DNA from 3 places in the Clostridium sp. ETTB3 genome. Region 2 is predicted to be linked to each of the others. Evidence: predicted binding sites of a transcription regulator. Region 2 holds the regulator's gene; each other region holds the start of a gene.
What was found. Region 2 encodes HrcA, which represses chaperone genes, less so after heat shock. Its sites were predicted from a motif close to TGTTAGCACTCNNNNNNNNNGAGTGCTAACA; they were not measured.

Region 1 (7,089 bases), 600 kb from region 2:
AAAGTAACTTAAAATTAAGAGGTATTAAATATGAACAATATTGATATGTTAGATAACTGTAATTTATGCATTAGAAATTGCAATATAAATAGAAATAAAAATATTATTGGGGTATGTAAAACTGATAACATTATAAAAATAGCACGTGCGGATTTACATTTTTGGGAAGAACCATGTATTTCAGGGGCAAAGGGATCTGGTACGGTTTTTTTTTCAAATTGTAATTTAAAATGTGTTTTTTGTCAAAATCATAAAATTTCTCAAAATGGTTTTGGAAAACAAGTTACTATAGAAAGACTTGCTGAAATTTTTATAGAACTTCAGAATAAAGGAGCAAACAATATCAATTTAGTTACTCCAACACATTATGTTCCATTAATAATTGAATCAATAAAAATTGCTAAATCAAAGGGATTAATATTACCAATAGTATATAATACTAATTCAACAGATACTTTAGAAACAATTAAAGCTTTAAATGGTTATATTGATATTTATCTTCCCGATTTCAAATATTTTGATGATAAATATTCTATTAAATATTCTAAAATCAAAGGATATTCAAAAAATGTAATTGAAATTATTTCAGAAATGATTAAACAAGTTGGTGAGCCTGTATTTGATGAAAATAATATAATGAAAAAAGGTGTAATTGTAAGACATTTAATGTTACCTGGATTATTATTTGATTCTAAAAAGGTTATAGATTCAATTTATAATAATTTTGGAGATCATGTATTTATTTCTTTAATGAATCAATACACTCCATTATATAACGCAAAAGATTATCCAGAAATCAACAAATCTGTGAATCCTAAATTATATGATTCTTTAATAAATTATGCATTATCTATTGGTGTAAAAAATGGATTTATTCAAGGTGGGGGAACTGATACAGAAGAGTTTGTACCTGATTTTAATAATAAAGGTGTTTAAAGGGATAGATTAAACTATCCCTACCTTACTTACTACACCATCAATTATTTGTTTTCTCTTTTGATTTAAGTAATCTCCATAATATTGTTCTTGTTCATCTAAATCAGATATATTTTCAATATTAACTATACTTGATAAGAGTAATTTATTTATATCAAGTCTATAAGTTCTATTTATTCCTGCATATATCTTATTATATTCTTCTAATCCTCTAGTTTTTTTATATTTTCTTATTAAAGAATCTAAAGAAGTATCATATTTTTTTATTTTATATACAATAGAATTTAAAGTAGTTGATTTATTCTTTAAAAAATGCTTTTCATAAGCTTGTTTACATTTAATTAATTCATCAATAGTATAGTCTGAATTTTCAATTGTAAACTTTATACTGTCTCCATTAAAAGCCATCTCTAAAATATTATTTATAATATCACTATTAGATTTACTATATAATTTTTTATCAGCACCTATAATTTCAAGCCCTTTTTTTAATTGATTTATCTTTTCATTTAATAAATTTTCATTTATACTCATACTCATCCTCCAACATTATTCAAATTTTCATTAGTTATAATTTTATGGTTCTACAAGCTTGATTATACAAGATAATAATAGTGATTGTAAAACTTATTTGTTCAATGAATATAAATTATTACTAAAAAACAATTAGAAAAAATTCTAAAGGTGAAATTAAAGAAATTAGCGTTAAATTTAAATATTAATAATAAAATAAGAGGGTGTATGCAGAAAATAGCATATACCCTCTTATTAAATTTAATTACTTCATTAACTTGCAAATATCATTAGTAAATTCTACTGGATCTGAAATGCTTAATCCTTCAATTAATAAAGCTTGATTATATAAAAGGTTAGTATATAAACTTAATTTATCTTTATCATGCTCATAAGCATCTTTTAATACTTTAAATACTTCATGATTAGCATTTACTTCAAGAACCTTATCAGCTTTTATGCCTTGAGAATTAGGCATTTGATTTAATACTTTTTCCATTTCAATTGATAAATCACCTTCATTTGATAAGCATACAGGATGGTTTTTTAATCTTTTAGAAATCTTAACTGCACTAATTTTACCCTTTAAAATTTCTTTCATTGATTCAAATAATACCTTATTTTCTGCATCATTTTCCTCTTCCTTTAATTCCGCATCATTATTTTCAATACCTAAATCACTACTTGAAACTGACTTAAATTCTTTTTCTTTATACTGCATTAATATCTTAATAGCAAACTCATCAATATCATCAGTAAAGTATAAGATTTCGTACCCCTTATCTAATAATAACTCTGTTTGAGGAAGTTTTTCTATTCTATCAATAGATTCACCAACTGCATAATAAATATATTTTTGATCTTCTGACATTCTTGTTACATATTCATCTAAAGTAACCATCTTCTTTTCTTTTGATGAATAAAACATTAATAAATCCTGAAGTACATCTTTTTCAGCCCCAAAATTATCATATACACCAAACTTAAGAGTTCTTCCAAATGAATTATAGAATTTTTCATAATTTTCTCTATCATTTTTAAGCATTTTTTCAAGCTCATTTTTAATTTTATTTTTAATATTTTTAGCTATAAATCTTAATTGCCTATCATGTTGTAAGATTTCTCTTGAAATATTTAAAGATAAGTCTTCAGAGTCAACTATACCTTTAACAAATCCAAAATAATCAGGTAATAAATCAGAACACTTATTCATAATCATTACACCATTAGAATAAAGTTCTAAGCCTTTTTCATAATCCTTTGTATAGAAATCATAAGGCATGCTTTCTGGAATATATAAAATTGCATTATAGCTAATTGTTCCATCAACACTTAAATGAATATGCTTTAATGGTTTATCAAATCCATAATGTTTTTCTTTATAGAAATTATCATAATCTTCTGTAGTAAGCTCATTTTTATTTTTTCTCCAAATAGGAACCATGCTATTTACTACTTTTTCTTCAATAACATCTTCATATTCATTTTCTGAACCTTCTTTAAGTTTTCTCTCAGTTAAATCCATTTTGATTGGGTAACGTATGAAATCAGAATATTTTTTTATTAATGCTTTAATTTTATATTCTTCTAAATATTCATCAAAGTTTTCATCTTCATTATTTTCTTTAACGTGTAAAATAATATCTGTTCCCACAGATTCCTTAGAACATGGTTCTATTGCATATCCATCAACTCCTGATGATTCCCACTTATAAGCCTCATTACTTTCAAATGCCTTACTTATAACAGTAACTTTATCAGCAATTAAAAATGAAGAATAAAAACCTACACCAAATTGTCCTATAATATCATAACCATCTTTAATTTCATTTTCTTTTTTGAATTTTAATGAACCACTTTTAGCAATAACTCCTAAATTATCATCTAATTCTTCCTTTGTCATTCCTATTCCAGTATCACTTATTTTTATTGTTCTAGAAGCTTTATCTAGAGATATTTTAATAAAATAATTATCTTTATTAAAGCTTATGCTATCATCTACTAAAGCTTTATAATATATTTTATCAATTGCATCACTTGCATTTGATATAAGCTCTCTTAAGAAGATCTCTCTATGTGTGTAAATTGAATTAATCATTAAATCTAATAATCTCTTAGATTCTGCTTTAAATTGTTTTGTTTCCATAAAATTCTCTCCTTTTTAATCTAAAAAGTAATTATTAGCACTCTGCATTAACGAGTGCTAACACTCTAATAATTATTTTACTACCTAAAAATATATTGTCAATAGTATTAATAAACTATTTACAAAAAAGTAAAATTATAATTAATTTTTTAAAATAAGAAAAGCCATATTAGATATAAAACTTATTCTATTTTTATATCTAATATGGTGTTTTATACTATTCAACTTTTAATATTTTATTACTAAAAGCAGGTATATTAAGTTGTAGTTTGTTATTAAAAGTAGTAAAATGTTCATTTGTATTTTTTAAATTAATTAATGATTTGTTGCTAAAAGGTACATTGAATTCAAGAATTTCATCTTTATCATCAAGATTTAATACTACTAATATCCATTTATCATTATAGCAACGTCCAAATATAAATTGCTTATTTTTAACTAAAATTTCTTTATAGTTTCCGTGAGTTAACTCTATATTAGACTTTCTAATTGAAATTAATTGAGAAATTTCCTTTTCTATTTTTTTTGCAAATTCATTATTTTCATATTTTTCAAGAAAAATCTCTGGTCTAAGATTTAAGTCTGTAATTTTTCTATCTCCTTCAATTCCCCATTCACTTCCATAATAAATTGATGGAACTCCAGGAATAGTAAATAGTATTGTATAAATATTATTTAAATATTTTTTATTTGCTACCATGGTAGCAATTCTATTTACATCATGATTATCTACGAAGTTGTATAAATTTATATTCTTATAAATACCATAATCACCAAATTCTCTATTCAATGAATAAGCAATTTCAAAGTAATTTTTATCATTATGCCCTGAATATAATCCTTTATATAATTCATAATTAGTTGCAGAATGAAGCATTTCAGGAGAAACAATAGTATTATAATCTCCATGTATCATTTCACCCATTAACCAAAAGTTTTTCTTAAAAGAATCAGTTTTTTTACGTAATTCTCTTATAAAATTTTTTTCTAATAAGTAAGCAACATCTAATCTTATTCCATCTATATCAAATTCATCAATCCATGTTTTTACAACAGTAAATAAATAATTTTTAACTTCAGGATTATATAAATTTAATTTAACCAAATCATAATGTCCTTCCCAACCTTCATAATAAAAGCCATCATTATAATGACTATTGCCATTAAAATTAATATTGAACCAAGAGGAATAAATAGAATTTGATTTTTTATTTCGAACATCTTTAAAAGCCCAAAAATCCCGTCCTACATGATTAAAAACTCCATCTAAAATTACACTTATATTATTTTCATGTAATTTAAAAACTAATTTTTTAAAATCATCATTTGTACCCAAGCGATTATCTATTTTTAGGTAATCAATTGTATCATAACCATGATAAGTTGATTGAAAAAGCGGCCCAAAATAAATTGAGTTTATCCCTAAGTCGTTAAAGTGATTTATCCAATTTTTATCAATTTTATTTAATCCAAGATTTTTGGTGGATTTTTCTTTGTTATTTATTACTCCACAAAACCCTAGAGGATATATATGATAAAATATTGCATCCTTTATTGAATTTGTCATTTTATAACCTCCTAAAATCAATTACAATAATCATAAAATTTAATTTATACCATATAATATATAATATAAAAAAACTCATAATATTCTCCTATAGTTGCTATTAATTAATATTACAATAATGTTAAAATTTTGTAATATTAATTTTTTTAAAATTAAAGTGTATAAAACGAAAAAACTGGTAATAATTATTAATGTAGATACATTTTGTATGTTGAGCTACACATACCTCTGTATAATTACCTTAAAATAAAGAAGCAAGTTATTAAATTTAACTTGCTTCTTTAAATATATATTTAATTAAAAAAATTTTCTATATCTATTATATCTTTTTTCTAAAAGATCATTTATATCAAGTGATTTTAAATTATTAATTTCAACTATTAAAGAACTTTTTAATTCTTTAACAACTGATTTTATATCATTTTGAGCTCCACCAGAAGGCTCAGTTATTATTTTTTCAATTATACCCTTATTAAGTAAATCGTAAGAAGTTATTCCCATTATTTCAGTAACTTCCTTTGCTTTAGATGAATCCTTTAATAATATAGATGCAAAACCTTCAGGTGATAAAATAGAATAAACTGAATTTTCTAAAGCCCATACTTTATCACCACAAGCTAGAGCAATTGCACCTCCACTTCCACCTTCACCTATTATAATTGAAATTATAGGAACTTTAACTCTTGCAATTTCAAATAGATTTCTTGCAATTGCTTCACCTTGGCCACGCTCTTCTGCTTCTACTCCACAATAAGCTCCTGATGTGTTAATAAAACAAATTACTGGTCTATTAAACTTTTCAGCTTCCTTAATCAATCTAAGAGATTTCCTATATCCCTCTGGATAGGGAGAACCAAAATTTCGTTCCATGTTTTCTTTTAAATTTTTGCCTTTTTGAATTCCTATTATAGTAACAGGGATTTTATCTAAAAAGCCTATTCCACCTATTATAGATTTATCATCTCCATATTTCCTATCTCCATGTAATTCAAAAAAATTGTCAAAAATTAACTTTATATATTCTTCTGCATTTGGTCGTTCAAGCATTCTTGCAATAGAAAGTCTATCCCATGCCTTAATTGTCTTGGTCAATAAAGTCACCTCCTATAGGCTTATGAAGCTCTAATAATAATGAAAGTACTCCTTTCATTTCTTCTCTTTTTACTATATTATCAACAAAACCTTTTTCTAATAAAAACTCAGCGCTTTGAAAGTTATCAGGAAGCTTTTCTTTAATTGTACCTTCTATTACTCTTCTCCCCGCAAATCCAACTAAAGATTTAGGTTCAGATAAAATTATATCCCCAAGCATTGCAAAGCTTGCTGTTACTCCACCTGTAGTAGGATCAGTAAGTACTGTTATATAAAGTAATCCAGCTTCATTGAGTTTAGCTAATGCTGAACTAACCTTTGCCATTTGCATTAATGATAAAATTCCTTCTTGCATTCTAGCACCACCTGAAGCAGTAAATATTATTATTGGTAATTTTTCTTCAATAGCTTTTTCAATTGCTAATGTAATTTTTTCACCAACAACAGTTCCCATACTTCCCATCATAAAATGGGAATCCATTACACAAATCATTGCAGTATTACCGTTAATTAAGCATTTTCCAGTTACTACTGCTTCTGTAAGTGCAGATATATTCTTATTTTTATTTAGTTTTTTTTCATAACCTGGAAAATTCATAGGATTATTACTTTCCATATTTTTGTTAAACTCTATAAATGATCCTTCATCACAAGTAAATCGTAATCTATCATAAGCAGATAATCTAAAATTACTACCGCAATTATTACAAATAAAATAATTATTTTCTAAATACTTTTTATACAATATTTTCCCACAGTAATCACATTTAACCCAAGCTCCATCAGGTACTATTGGAATATACTTATTATCAATAGAAGAAATATTAATTACTCC
Region 2 (7,089 bases):
CAAATTATTTATTGGATAGTTAAGCTGATAAATAAGTAATATTGAAAATAGGAGTAAAGTTAATGAAAGAAATTAGTTTATATGTACATATTCCATTTTGTAAGCAAAGATGTTTTTATTGTGATTTTCCAACATTTGCAGGAAAGGAAAAATATAGAGAAGAATATATAGATGCATTAATAAAAGAAATAAAAGAAAAGTGTTCTAATTATATAATAAAAACTATTTTTATTGGTGGAGGAACTCCATCTTATTTAGAAACTAAAGAGTTAGAAAAATTATTAAAGGTTATTAAAAATTTAAATTTATCAAAAGATATAGAATATTCCATGGAATGTAATCCAGGAACATTAACAAAAGAGAAATTAATGGTAATGAAAAAAAGTGGAGTTAATAGAATAAGTTTTGGATTACAATCTTGTAACAATAAATTATTAAAGGAAATAGGGCGTATACATACATTTGAAGAATTTTTAGAAAATTATAATTTAGCAAGAGATATTGGATTTGAAAATATAAATGTTGATTTAATGTATGGATTACCAAATTTAACAGTAGATTTATGGAAGGAGACATTAGAAAAAGTATGTGATTTAAGACCAGATCATATTTCTGCCTATAGTTTAATAATTGAAGAAGGAACTGCTTTTTATAGTTTATATAACAAAAATAAATTAAATTTACCTTCTGAAGATGATGAAAGAATAATGGATAAATTAACTAAGGATATATTAAAGGAAAGAGGATATCATCAATATGAAATATCTAACTTTTCTTTAAATGAAAAGGAATGTGAGCATAATAAGGTTTATTGGTCATTAAATGAATATATAGGTGTGGGAAGTGCAAGTAGTTCTTATATAAATGGAACAAGAATGGTAAATGAAAGTGATATAAATGAATATATAAAAAAGATAAATAATAATGAAAATACAATAGTTGAAGAGCATAAAAATTCTATAAATGATGAAATTGAAGAATTTATTTTTATGGGATTAAGAATGATATGCGGAATAGATTTAAAAATTTTTAATAAAAAATTTAATAAAGATATAAGAAGTATATATGATAAGGTGATTGAGAAAAATATAAAAGATGGTTTATTAATTTTAGAGGAAGATAAGATGTTTTTAACTTTAAAAGGATTGGAACTATCTAATTATGTAATGTCTGATTTTATATTAGAAAAGTGAAAAGTGAAATAGTGAGAAAATAGGAGTAATAAAGAGATGGGAAGAGATAATAAAGAAAAAATTAAATTATATAAAAAAATAGTTCAAAATTTAAAGAAATACGAAATTGACAAAAAAAACAAATAAGAATATATTGATATTGTAGTCATTAGCACTCTACTTTGATGAGTGCTAACAATAGGGGTGATAAAATGGCAATTGATGAAAGAAAGATAAAAATACTTCAAGCCATTATTAATGACTATATAGTAACAGGAGAACCTGTTGGATCTAGAACGATAGCTAAAAAGTATGACTTAGGTGTAGGATCTGCAACAATTAGAAATGAAATGGCAGATTTGGAGGAAATGGGCTATTTAGAACAGCCTCACACATCAGCAGGAAGAATTCCTTCTAGTAAGGGATATAGATTATATGTTGATAAGTTAATGGAAAGACCAAAGTTAAGTAGGGATGAAGAGCTTAGAATTAAGGAATATTTAATTAATTCAGCTATGCATGAAGTTGATACAATATTAAAAGAAGCTTGTGTTTTATTATCAGAATTAACAAACTTAACGTGTATAGTTCAAACACCATCTATGAAAAGAAGCTATATAAGATCATTACAATTAATAAGAATTGATGATTTTAATTTAATTATTGTAATTGCAACTGATAGTGGTGTTATAAAAAATCACAGAATTAAAGTTAATTCTATTACAAGTAATCAGGAGCTTCTTAGAATAAATGAAGTATTAAATTCAAGACTTAAAAATTTAACAATAGAAGCTATAAATTTAGAAGTTATTAATGAACTAAAAAATGAATTAGTTGGTTTCGATGATTTATTTAATGCGATACTTCCAGCTTTATATGATAGTTTAAATAATAATTCAAAATCTGACTTTGTAGTTGAAGGAACAACAAATCTTTTCAATTATCCAGAGTATAACGATATTGAAAAAGCAAAGGAAGTTCTTCAACTAATAAGTAATAAGGATTGTGTTATAGAACTATTAGAGAATAGTGGAGATATATCAATAAAAATTGGTGAGGAAAATTATATTCCAGAAGCTAAGGATTGTTCAGTTATAACAGCAGAATATTTTTTAGGCGGAAGACCTATTGGAAGTGTTGGATTGATTGGTCCGCAAAGAATAAATTATTCTAAAGTAGTTACTATAATGTCTCAAGTTATGAAAGAATTAAACAAAAGTCTTAAGGATCAAGAGTATTGAATGAGATGAGGTGTAAGGATGGAAGAAAACAAAGATTTTAAAGCTGAAGAAATAACTAAAGAAAATCAATCAGCTGTAGAAGAAAATGAACTTGTAACAGAAGATACAGAAGCTACTTCAAAAGAAGAAGCTGAAGAAATAGTTGAAGAATATACAGAAAATGATGATTTAGCTTTAATAGGAAAGATGAAAGATGAAAACAAAAAGCTTTCTAATGAAGTTGATGCTTTAAAAGAAAGATTACTTAGATTAACAGCTGAGTATGATAACTATAGAAAAAGAACAGCTAAAGAAAAGGAAGGAATATATACAGATGCTTGTACAGATGTATTAAAGGAAATACTTCCTGTAGCTGATAATTTAGAAAGAGCTATAGCAGTTGATGGAACTGTAGAAGATCTTAAAAAGGGAGTAGAGATGACAATAAAAGGATTCATAAACTCTTTAGAAAAATTAGGTGTAGAAGAAATTGATACAAATAATGGATTTGATCCGAATTTCCATCAAGCAATTTCGGTAGTTGAAGATGCAAATTTATCAACTAATGATATAGCCCAAGTATATCAAAAAGGATATAAAAGAGGAGATAAAGTAATCAGATATTCAATGGTTACTGTAGCAAAATAGTAAGTAAGTAAATTTACAATATATATGTAAAGTTCAAGGAGGAAATATATTATGGGAAAAATAATAGGTATTGATTTAGGTACAACAAACTCATGTGTAGCTGTAATGGAAGGTGGAGAACCAGTAGTAATCACTAACTCTGAAGGTGCTAGAACTACTCCATCAGTAGTTTCATTCCAAGCTAATGGTGAAAGATTAGTAGGACAAATTGCTAAAAGACAAGCAATTACAAATCCAGAACATACAATAATTTCTATAAAGAGAGAAATGGGAACTGATCACAAAACTCATGTTGATGATAAAGTTTATTCACCACAAGAAATATCAGCAATGATACTTCAAAAAATTAAAGCTGATGCAGAAGCATATTTAGGTGAACCTGTAACTCAAGCAGTTATAACTGTTCCAGCTTATTTTAATGATGCTCAAAGACAAGCAACTAAAGATGCTGGTAGAATAGCAGGATTAGAAGTATTAAGAATAATAAACGAACCAACTGCTGCTTCATTAGCTTATGGATTAGATAAGACTGACCATAGTGAAAAGATATTCGTTTATGACTTAGGTGGAGGTACATTTGACGTATCTATACTTGAATTAGGTGATGGTGTATTCGAAGTACTATCTACAAATGGAGATACTCACTTAGGTGGAGATGACTTTGACCAAAAAATCATTGATTATATAGCAAATGATTTTAAATCACAATATGGAATTGACTTAAGAAATGATAAGAGTGCAGTTCAAAGATTAAAAGAAGCAGCAGAAAAAGCTAAGATTGAATTATCTTCATCAATGCAAACAAATATAAACTTACCATTCATCACTGCTGATGCAACTGGTCCAAAGCACATTGATATGAACTTAACTAGAGCAAAATTCAATGAATTAACTCATGATTTAGTTCAAAGATCAATAGAACCAATGAAGAAAGCATTAAGTGATGCTGGATTATCAATTGGTCAAATTGATAAAGTTATATTAGTTGGTGGATCAACTAGAATACCTGCAGTTCAAGAAGCTGTTAAAAACTTTACAGGAAAAGAACCTTCAAAAGGAGTTAACCCAGATGAATGTGTAGCTATGGGTGCTGCAATTCAAGCAGGTGTATTAACTGGTGAAGTTAAAGATGTATTATTATTAGACGTTACACCATTAACATTAGGTATAGAAACTTTAGGTGGAGTTGCAACTCCATTAATTGAAAGAAATACAACTATTCCAGCTAAGAAGAGTCAAGTGTTCTCAACTGCTGCAGATGGTCAAACATCAGTTGAAATTCACGTTGTTCAAGGTGAAAGACAAATGGCAAGTGATAACAAGACTTTAGGTAGATTTACTTTATCAGGAATAGCTCCAGCTCCAAGAGGAATTCCTCAAATCGAAGTTACATTTGATATAGATGCTAACGGTATTGTTAAAGTATCTGCTATGGATAAGGGAACTGGTAAGGAAGCAAATATTACAATTACAGCTTCAACTAACCTTTCTGAAGAAGAAGTAGATAAGGCTGTAAAAGAAGCAGAAAAGTTTGCTGAAGAAGATAAGAAGAGAAAAGAATCAATTGAAACTAAAAATAATGCAGATCAATTAGCATATCAAACAGAAAAGCAATTAGAAGAGCTTGGAGACAAGGTTTCTGCTGATGATAAGGCTAAGATTACAGCAAAATTAGATGCATTAAAAGCTGTTAAAGATGGAGAAGATTTAGAAGCAATTAAGAAAGCAACTGAAGAATTAACTCAAGAATTCTATGCTATTTCTTCTAAGATGTATGCTGATGCACAAGGTGCAGCAGGTGCTCAAGGTGCAGGATTTGATCAAAATAATATGGGTGGAAATGCTGGTACAGGTGCAACACATGATGACAATGTTGTAGATGCTGATTTTGAAGTTAAAGATGATAAATAATATTTAATAACTAAAAAGGGGAGACAATTGTCGTCTTCCCTTTTTAAGAGTTAATGTATTTACGAAAAATGGTATAAATGATAATATAAATTAAGTGGAATATGAATAAGGTGGTGACTTTATAGATGGCAAATAAAGACTATTATGCTGTTCTTGGACTAGAAAAGGGTGCAAGTGATGATGAAATAAAAAGAGCCTTTAGAAAGCTAGCTATTAAATATCATCCTGATAAGAATCAAGGGAATAAGGAAGCAGAAGAAAAATTTAAGGATATAAATGAAGCATATCAAATACTTTCTGATCCAGAAAAGAAAGCAAGATATGATCAATATGGAACTGTAGATTTTGATGGAAGCGGATTTGGTTCAGGAGGATTTGGTGGCTTTGACTTCTCAGATATGGGCGGATTTGGTGATATATTTGAAAGCTTCTTTGGAGGCGGTGGAGGTTCTTCAAGAAGAAGAAATGGTCCTATGAAAGGTGCTGACATTGAATATTCATTAAATTTAACATTTGAAGAAGCTATTTTTGGTGTAGAAAAAGAAATTACAATTAATAGACATGAAAATTGTGAAAAATGTAGAGGTACAGGAGCTGAACCTGGAACTTCACCAAAGACATGTCCAACTTGTCATGGTAGTGGTCAAATAAGAGTACAAAGACAAAGCCCAATAGGAAGTTTTGTAAGTACAACTACATGTAATACTTGTGGTGGTAAAGGAACAATTGTTGAAAAGCCATGTTCAGGATGTAGTGGTAAAGGTAAAGTAAGAAAAACAAGAACAATAAAAATAAATGTTCCAGCAGGTGTTGATACAGGAAATGTTATGCCACTTAGAGGACAAGGTGAGCATGGTTCTAATGATGGGCCTCCAGGAGATTTATATATTAAGATAAATGTTGCTAAATCTAAACAATTTGACAGAAGAGGCAATGATATATATATAGAAACTCATATATCAATGGGTAAAGCAGCTTTAGGTGTTGAAATTACAGTTCCTACAGTAGATGGAGATGTTAAATATACTATTCCAGCAGGAACTCAATCAGGAACAATGTTTAGATTAAAAGGAAAAGGTGTTCCTAAAGTACATTCTTCTTCAAGAGGAGATCAATATGTTAAAGTTGTAGTGGATACTCCTAAAAACTTAACTTCTAAACAAAAAGAAGCTTTAGAAGCGTTCATGGAAGCTTGTGGAGAGAGTGTAGATGGAGAAATAACTCATAAAAAGGGATTTAAAGATTTATTTAATAAAAAATAAAAATAAACAAAAAGATGTTGTGAAAATTCAACATCTTTTTACTTTATCTATATAACTATTAAAATATGTTATATTACAATAAGTATCTTGTTTTGTGAATATTGAGTATGTTGTATAACTTATAATTATTATTGCTACTATAATGCCCAGTATAGGTAATTTATAATAATCTAATATAAATTCTAGTTTCTTTTTATTCTATAAAGAATTAAATTTTTATTTTACTGAAATATCTTAATCTAATCGTAGTTTATTTTCGTTGTTTTCCATTGTTATAACTCCCGTTTTATACCATTTATATATTAATTTTAAAAAGAATGTATATAAAAATCAATTATTATAATTTTAAAAAATGGTAAACATTTAAAAACATGATATAAAAACAAATAAGATATTAAAAATTTTTTTCGCAAAGTTAGTATAAATATATTAGTTAAAAGTAGATAAAACTTAAAAAATAATATTTTAAATATTGTTTTTTCATAATGCATAGTCAATTTTTAATTATAAAAAAAGGTTGATTATATTTCAAATAACTAATTTAGTTGAAATAAAAGAAATTATCTGTATAATTAATCTATGAACTTAAAGAATGATTTGGAGTGAATATAATTATGAGAATGAGAAAAAAGCCATGGGCTAGACCAGAATTAGAAGCATGTGAGTTTTTTATACAAAAACCAAGCGAATATAAAGGTAGATGGAAAGAATTTTTTAAGAATGATAATCCTATTTACATGGAATTAGGATGTGGAAAAGGAACATTTATGGCAGTACATGGTTCACAAAATCCAGATATTAATTATATAACGGTTGATATAAAGGATGAAGTTTTAGTTTTAGCTAAAAGAAATATTGAATCAGCTTATGAAAAGG
Region 3 (7,089 bases), 1.2 Mb from region 2:
ATTCTATATTGAGACATTAATTCTAATGCTTCTCTTACAGTATGATCTTCATTTAAAAATATCGGGTCTGTTATTACCCCATTTTCCTGTCTTTTTACCTTATCAACTTCTTTAGCTTGATCTTCAATGGTCATATTTTTGTGTATTATTCCAATTCCGCCTTCTCTAGCCATTGCAATTGCCATTTTAGATTCAGTAACTGTATCCATACTTGCACTCATTAACGGTATATTTAATGTTATTTTTTTTGTTAATTTAGTTTTTAATGAAACTTGATTTGGTAAAATTTCCGATTTATTTGGTACTAATAATACATCATCAAATGTATACGCTGTTTTTAATATTCTTGCCATTTCTACACTCTCCTACCATACTTATTTTTATCTATATATTTAATAAATTTATTTTATATGTAATTACTAATTATGAAGCTTAACCAAAATAAAAAAGCATATTAAGTTCATTATTTACAAGTGAACATTAATATGCATTCAACCTATATATTATTCGTATATAAGTAAATATATCAAATTCACTCATAGATGAAAATTTAAGGTTTTCAGTAGAAACACCCTGCCATATCCAAGGTTTATATGAGTCATTTTATTATTCGTGTTTTTTCATTTTTTATTATTATAATTTATGAAATTTCCATTGTCAATATAATAAATTAAAACATACTTAAATAAATATTTTCTAAGGTACTTCCATATAAGCAAGCTACTGTCGCACCAATTGCTAAATATGGTCCAAAAGCAATTTCATCCTTTTTATCTTTTAAATTTAAAAATAAAATTACTAATGCTACTACTCCACATAAAACTATTGCTAAGAATAAGGTAACTATAATTCCTCTTTCACCTAAAAATAATCCACATATAAAAGAAATATCAATATCACCCTTTCCCATTCCTTGTGTTAAAAGCACTATAAAATATATAACTCCAAATCCTATAAATGCTCCAAGTATATAATCTAATTGTATAACTCCACTTTCACTCGAATTTAATAATGCAAATAATACTCCAAATATTACTCCAAAAATAATTGTTGAATTATAAACATATTTAGTTTGCAAATCAATCATTCCTATTACTATTAAAAGTGAAATAAATAAACAAAACTTAAATAAATTTAATGTAAATCCAAATTTAAAATAAATTAATAAATATAAAATTGCATTTAACACCTCAATCATAGGATATTGAATTGAAATTTTTTCATTGCAATTTCTACACTTTCCTTTTAAAAAAATATAACTCACTACTGGAATTAAATCTACTTTCCTTAATTCATATCCACATTTAGTACAATGTGATGCTGGAAACACAATTGATTTTTCACTTGCTATCCTATAAATACATACATTTAAAAAACTTCCTATTACCAACCCTAAAATTATAATAAAAAAGATTTCCATTATTCCTCCTAAAAATAACCTCACAAATTTTTTATCATTAGTTTTATTATTTTTTTTATATTATAACCATTCTTAAAATAATAAAACAAAAAAATAAAAATAAGGTTGACACTAACACTATTTAAGTTAATATCAACCTTATTTTAAATATTAATTTTTATTTAAATTAATACATTCCGTCCATTCCACCCATTCCTGGTGCACCTGGCATTGGAGCTTCTTTTTCTGGTATATCTACAACTGCAGCTTCAGTTGTTAAGAATGTAGATGCTACAGAAGCAGCATTTTGAAGTGCACTTCTTGTAACTTTAGTTGGGTCAACAATTCCTGCCTTAATCATATTTACATATTCATCATGTAATGCATCATATCCCATTCCTGCATCACTATTCTTAACTTTTTCAATAATTACAGAACCCTCAAGTCCTGCATTAGTAGAAATTTGTCTCATTGGTTCTTCTAATGCTCTAACTATAATATTGATACCAACTTGAGTATCAGCAACATCAGATTTTAATTCTGCAATCTTATTGATTACATTAACATAAGCAGTTCCACCACCTGGTACTATACCCTCTTCAACAGCAGCCTTAGTAGCAGCTAAAGCATCTTCTATTCTAAGTTTTCTTTCCTTAAGCTCAGTTTCTGTAGCAGCTCCAACCTTAATTACTGCAACACCACCAGCAAGCTTAGCTAATCTTTCTTGTAATTTTTCTTTGTCAAATTCTGAAGTAGTTTCTTCTATTTGAGTTTTTATTTGACCAATTCTTTCCTTGATAGCATTACTATCACCCTTACCATTTACTATTGTAGTATTTTCCTTAGTGATTTTAACACTTTCTGCTTGGCCTAGCATATCTATAGTAGTTTCCTTTAAGTCTCTTCCTAATTCTTCAGAAATTACTTGACCACCAGTTAATATAGCTATATCTTGAAGCATTTCTTTTCTTCTATCACCAAATCCAGGTGCTTTAACAGCTACACAGTTAAATGTTCCTCTTAATTTATTAACTACTAATGTAGCCATTGCTTCTCCTTCAATATCTTCAGCTATTATTAATAACTTCTTACCAGCTTGAACTATTTGCTCTAATACAGGTAATATTTCTTGTATATTACTTATCTTTTTATCAGTTATTAATATAAGTGGATTATCTAAAACTGCTTCCATCTTTTCTGTATCAGTTACCATGTAAGGAGAAATATATCCTCTATCAAATTGCATACCTTCAACTACATCTAATTCAGTTCCCATTGATTTAGATTCTTCAACAGTAATAACCCCTTCATTTCCTACCTTTTCCATAGCATCTGAAATAAGCTTACCTATTTCATCATCTGCAGCTGAAATAGCAGCAACTCTAGCTATATCCTCTTTACCATTAACAGGCTTAGATATTTCTAATATTCCCTTAACAGCTTCTTCAACTGCCATTCTTATACCATTTCTAAGTAACATAGGATTTGCACCAGCAGTTACATTTTTTAACCCTTCTCTTATAATAGCTTGAGCTAAAAGAGTAGCTGTTGTAGTACCATCACCTGCAACATCATTAGTTTTTGTTGCAACTTCTTTTACTAGCTGAGCTCCCATATTTTCATATGGATCTTCTAATTCTATTTCTCTTGCTATTGAAACACCATCATTAGTAATAAGTGGTGAACCAAATTTCTTATCTAAAACTACATTTCTTCCTTTAGGTCCTAAAGTTACCTTTACTGTATCAGCAAGTTTATCAACACCAACTTGCATTGCTCTTCTAGCTTCTTCACCAAATTGTATCATCTTTGCCATAAAAAATTACCTCCTAATAAATTACTCTACTATTGCTAGTATATCGTCTTGTTTTAATATAATATATTCTTCGCCTTCAACCTTTACATCTGTTCCAGCATACTTTGAATATAATACTTTATTTCCAACTTCAACATCCATAGGCACTCTCTTTCCTTCAACTAATGCCCCTGGTCCTATTGCAACAACTGTAGCTTCTTGTGGTTGTTCCTTAGCACTTCCAGTTAAAACTATCCCACTTTTTGTTGTTGTTTCCGCTTCTAATTTTTTTATTACTACTCTATCACCTAATGGTCTTATATTCATAAATAAACCCTCCTATATTTTTTTTTAGCACTCACTAATATAGAGTGCTAATACCTTTATATTTATAATATAATTTATAAAGTAATCTTTCAACAATTACTTTCTATATTATTACCTTACTAAGGCCAAATATTACTAATTAGACTAATTTATTTTTAATTTACTTTGTTTTCCATTATTTTTCTTACTATTACTTTTACTACTAATATATTAATATTTTATTTAGTTGTAAAATACAGTATTTAGTTTAAATTTATAAAAATTTAATATCTTAAAATTATTTTTCTAAATCAGATTCTCTTTCTAAATTTACTCCTTCAAACTCCTCAAGAGTTTTATTTTTAAGTACAGACTTTATAGTAGTTCCATTATTTATTTTAGTAAATGCAACTTTAGCTCTCATTGGTGGTGCAATTACACCCGCACCATTTATACATCCACCTTCACACATCATTCCTTCAATAAAGTTTCCTGGAAGTCTTCCTACCTTAGCAAGCATCATAGTTTTCTTACAGTCAAGTCCTGATGTTGGTATTGGTTTAAATTCAACTTCATCAACACCACTATCAGCAATATAATTTTTAATAGCAGCAGTTAACCCTCCAGAAGCACCAAAATTTCTTCCAAATACAGATGCATCATTAACATTTTCCTCTTCACATTCAAATGGATTAACATTAAAAGCTTCAAACAAAGCAAGTAATTCTTCAAATGTTAAAACATAATCAACAGCATCACTTACTCCTAATCTAACAGCTTCACTTTTTTTAGCAGTACAAGGACCTATAAATACAACTTTAGCATCTGGTTCATTTTTCTTTATATATCTTGCAGCTGCAACCATTGGTGATACAGTTCCTGAAATTTTATCTTTTTCAGTTGGATTAATCTTTTCAATAAAATTTAAGAATCCAGGACAACAAGAATTAGTCATGTACTTATCTCCTCTTTTCATTCTTTCAACAAATTCATTTGCTTCATGAACAGTTACTGCATCTGCACCTAATGCAGCTTCTATCATTTCTTCAAATCCTAATGTTCTAATAGCATTTCTAATCTTACCATAATTCATAGTTGGACCAAATTGTCCTGTTATTGCAGGCGCTACTACAGCATACATTTTTCTCTTTCTTGCAAGTCTCTTTGCAACTGGAACAATTAAGCTCTTATCTGAAATTGCTCCAAAAGGACATGCTCTCATACAAGAACCACAATTAACACATAATTCTTCCTTAATCATAGCTCGTCTATCATTAGGATTAATATCTAATGCTCCTGTTGGACATGATCTCTTACAGGGTCTCATAACTTCTGATATTGCATCATATGGACATGCTTTTTTACATGAACCACATTCCTTGCATAACTCTTGATTTATATATGCTCTTCCATTAACAATTGTAATTGCCCCAAAATTACATGCTTCTTGACATCTATGAGCAAGACAATTTCTACAAGAATCTGTTACATTAAATTTATTTATAGGACATCTATCACATGCTGCCTCAATAACATATATAATTTGTTCATCTGGTCTAATATCAATTAAATCCGGTTCTGGATTATCACCATTTGCTAAATATCCTGCAGCAAGCTTTGCCCTTTCTAAAACAATAGCTCTTTCCTTATAAACACAACATCTATATTGTGCAACATCCCCCTTAATAACTTCATAAGGGACCTTTTCAATACTTTCTAAACTAATTTCATCATTTTTTGCAAGTCTTGCAACTTCTGTTAACACTTCATGTTTTAATTTTTTAAGCTGAGTTTCAAACTTAAACATCTCACCACTCCCCCTGTATTGTATACCACTTTTAATTATACAATATTTTACCATTTATTCCATCTATTTAATGATGTCTTAATAAATATTTTTACATATAAACTTCAACACTAATCATCAAATATTTATTTTTTTACTAATTAATTAATAAAAAAAGTAGCAATGATTTTTTGAATTCAGCTGCTCCCTGTCTACTTAACAAGGAGTAGTTCAAATTTTTCATTACTACTTTTTCCTAATTATTTAAAATAACTTTAATTTATCTAGTTTTAAAACTTTAATAAATTTTATTATCATTTTTTATTATAAAATCAACTAATGCATCTTTTATATTCTCAATTAATTTACAATCAACTATAGACATATTATCATCTTCAGTATGTACAATTTCTGTAATTCCATCCTGCCCTATTATTAATGAAGCATCATTTGCCCTTCTAAATGACATGTGATCGCTACTTCCAACAATTACACCCTCTTCATTCATTGCATAAGGAACAATTTCATAATAAACTTCATTTTCATCTAAAACTTCAATAAAATCATCATATAACTCTTGAGATAATGGATCATTATTTTTTACTGCTAATCCATTATTTCCCCTAACCCCAATGCAATCAATATTTATATCATACCATTTATCATATTTATCTCTAAATTCACTTACAAATTTTCTGCTTCCTATTAATCCAAGCTCTTCAGCATTAAATGCAGCAAAAATTATATCATAAGGCGGCTTATTATCATTATAATAAGCTGATAATTCCTTGGCTGTTTCAAGTAAAGTAGCCACACCAGATGCATTATCTATTGCTCCTTGTATTTTATTAACTGAAATTTGTTGTGACTCAGTATTAGTAGCAGCTTCTTCTAATTTACTTCTTATTGTTACATGATCAAAATGAGCCGAAATTACAATTGCCTTAGAACTATCTTCACCTTTAATCACTCCAATTATATTATCAACCTCATTTTTATTATCCCCAGCAGGATTAAAAAAAGACCTCATTTCATTATTTAAATCAACAACTTCAAGATAACTTTCATCATTAAATGGCTCCAATCCAATTGCTTCATAATAATTTTGTATAAATTGAGCTGATTTAGTATTTGCATCAGTTCCTACTAGTCTTGATAAATATTCTTCACTAGTAAGCTCATTCATTATTGCTTCAATATTTAACTCTTCTGCATTGCTACCAGGCTCTTCATAAATCTTTTGTTCTTTTGTTAATATACCTTTACTAAGTACACTTTGACTTAAATTACTTCCACATCCAGTAAAAATTAAACTTGCTATTAATGCACTAGAAATTAATGATATTAACCTTTTTCCTAAATACATAGTGACCTCCCATAAATATGTTACTTCACTTTATATTTACCCTATTATTCCAATAATATACGCTTAATTCAACACTATTCTACTTTTATATTATTTTCTCTTGCATAATAAAATAAGTATTGTTGAGCAAGTCCTGCTAACTCTCCAAACTTTTCTCTACCAAAGACTCTTATTTTATTTAATGACACATCTGGTGCTAAATAAAAATGTATCATTGCCCTCTTTATCCAAACATCTACTGGAAATGCTGAATGCTTACTCATTGAAAATAACATTATACAATCAGCCACTTTTGCTCCAACTCCCATAAAGTTTTGAAGTGCCTTATGGCATTCATCAACAGGTAATGATTTTATATATTCTAAATCAAATTGTTGTAATTCATCATTTAATGTTCCATTCCTTTTAGCTTCATTTGCAGCATTTACTTTTGCAAT

Region 1: a site for HrcA is predicted at 3,628-3,658, ahead of htpG (molecular chaperone HtpG). Genes of this name have one in related genera too.
Region 3: a site for HrcA is predicted at 3,544-3,574, ahead of groES (co-chaperone GroES). Genes of this name have one in related genera too.

What each region holds. Positions count from the first base shown of each region.
Region 1 is NZ_CP199832.1:1,401,698-1,408,786, forward strand. Features, by position in the region: gene ACUN06_RS06845 (radical SAM protein) at 31-936, shown strand; gene ACUN06_RS06850 (hypothetical protein) at 946-1,470, opposite strand; gene htpG (molecular chaperone HtpG) at 1,715-3,595, opposite strand; gene ACUN06_RS06860 (alpha-amylase family glycosyl hydrolase) at 3,813-5,162, opposite strand; gene ACUN06_RS06865 (acetyl-CoA carboxylase carboxyltransferase subunit alpha) at 5,460-6,209, opposite strand; gene accD (acetyl-CoA carboxylase, carboxyltransferase subunit beta) at 6,238-7,089, opposite strand, start outside.
Region 2 is NZ_CP199832.1:2,000,753-2,007,841, reverse strand. Features, by position in the region: gene hemW (radical SAM family heme chaperone HemW) at 63-1,193, shown strand; gene hrcA (heat-inducible transcriptional repressor HrcA) at 1,385-2,413, shown strand; gene grpE (nucleotide exchange factor GrpE) at 2,432-3,040, shown strand; gene dnaK (molecular chaperone DnaK) at 3,092-4,951, shown strand; gene dnaJ (molecular chaperone DnaJ) at 5,077-6,213, shown strand; gene trmB (tRNA (guanosine(46)-N7)-methyltransferase TrmB) at 6,828-7,089, shown strand, end outside.
Region 3 is NZ_CP199832.1:385,249-392,337, reverse strand. Features, by position in the region: gene guaB (IMP dehydrogenase) at 1-353, opposite strand, end outside; purine riboswitch at 520-617, opposite strand; gene ACUN06_RS01870 (prepilin peptidase) at 671-1,420, opposite strand; gene groL (chaperonin GroEL) at 1,587-3,215, opposite strand; gene groES (co-chaperone GroES) at 3,237-3,521, opposite strand; gene ACUN06_RS01855 (4Fe-4S dicluster domain-containing protein) at 3,799-5,307, opposite strand; gene ACUN06_RS01850 (M28 family metallopeptidase) at 5,585-6,652, opposite strand; gene ACUN06_RS01845 (DNA-3-methyladenine glycosylase family protein) at 6,727-7,089, opposite strand, start outside.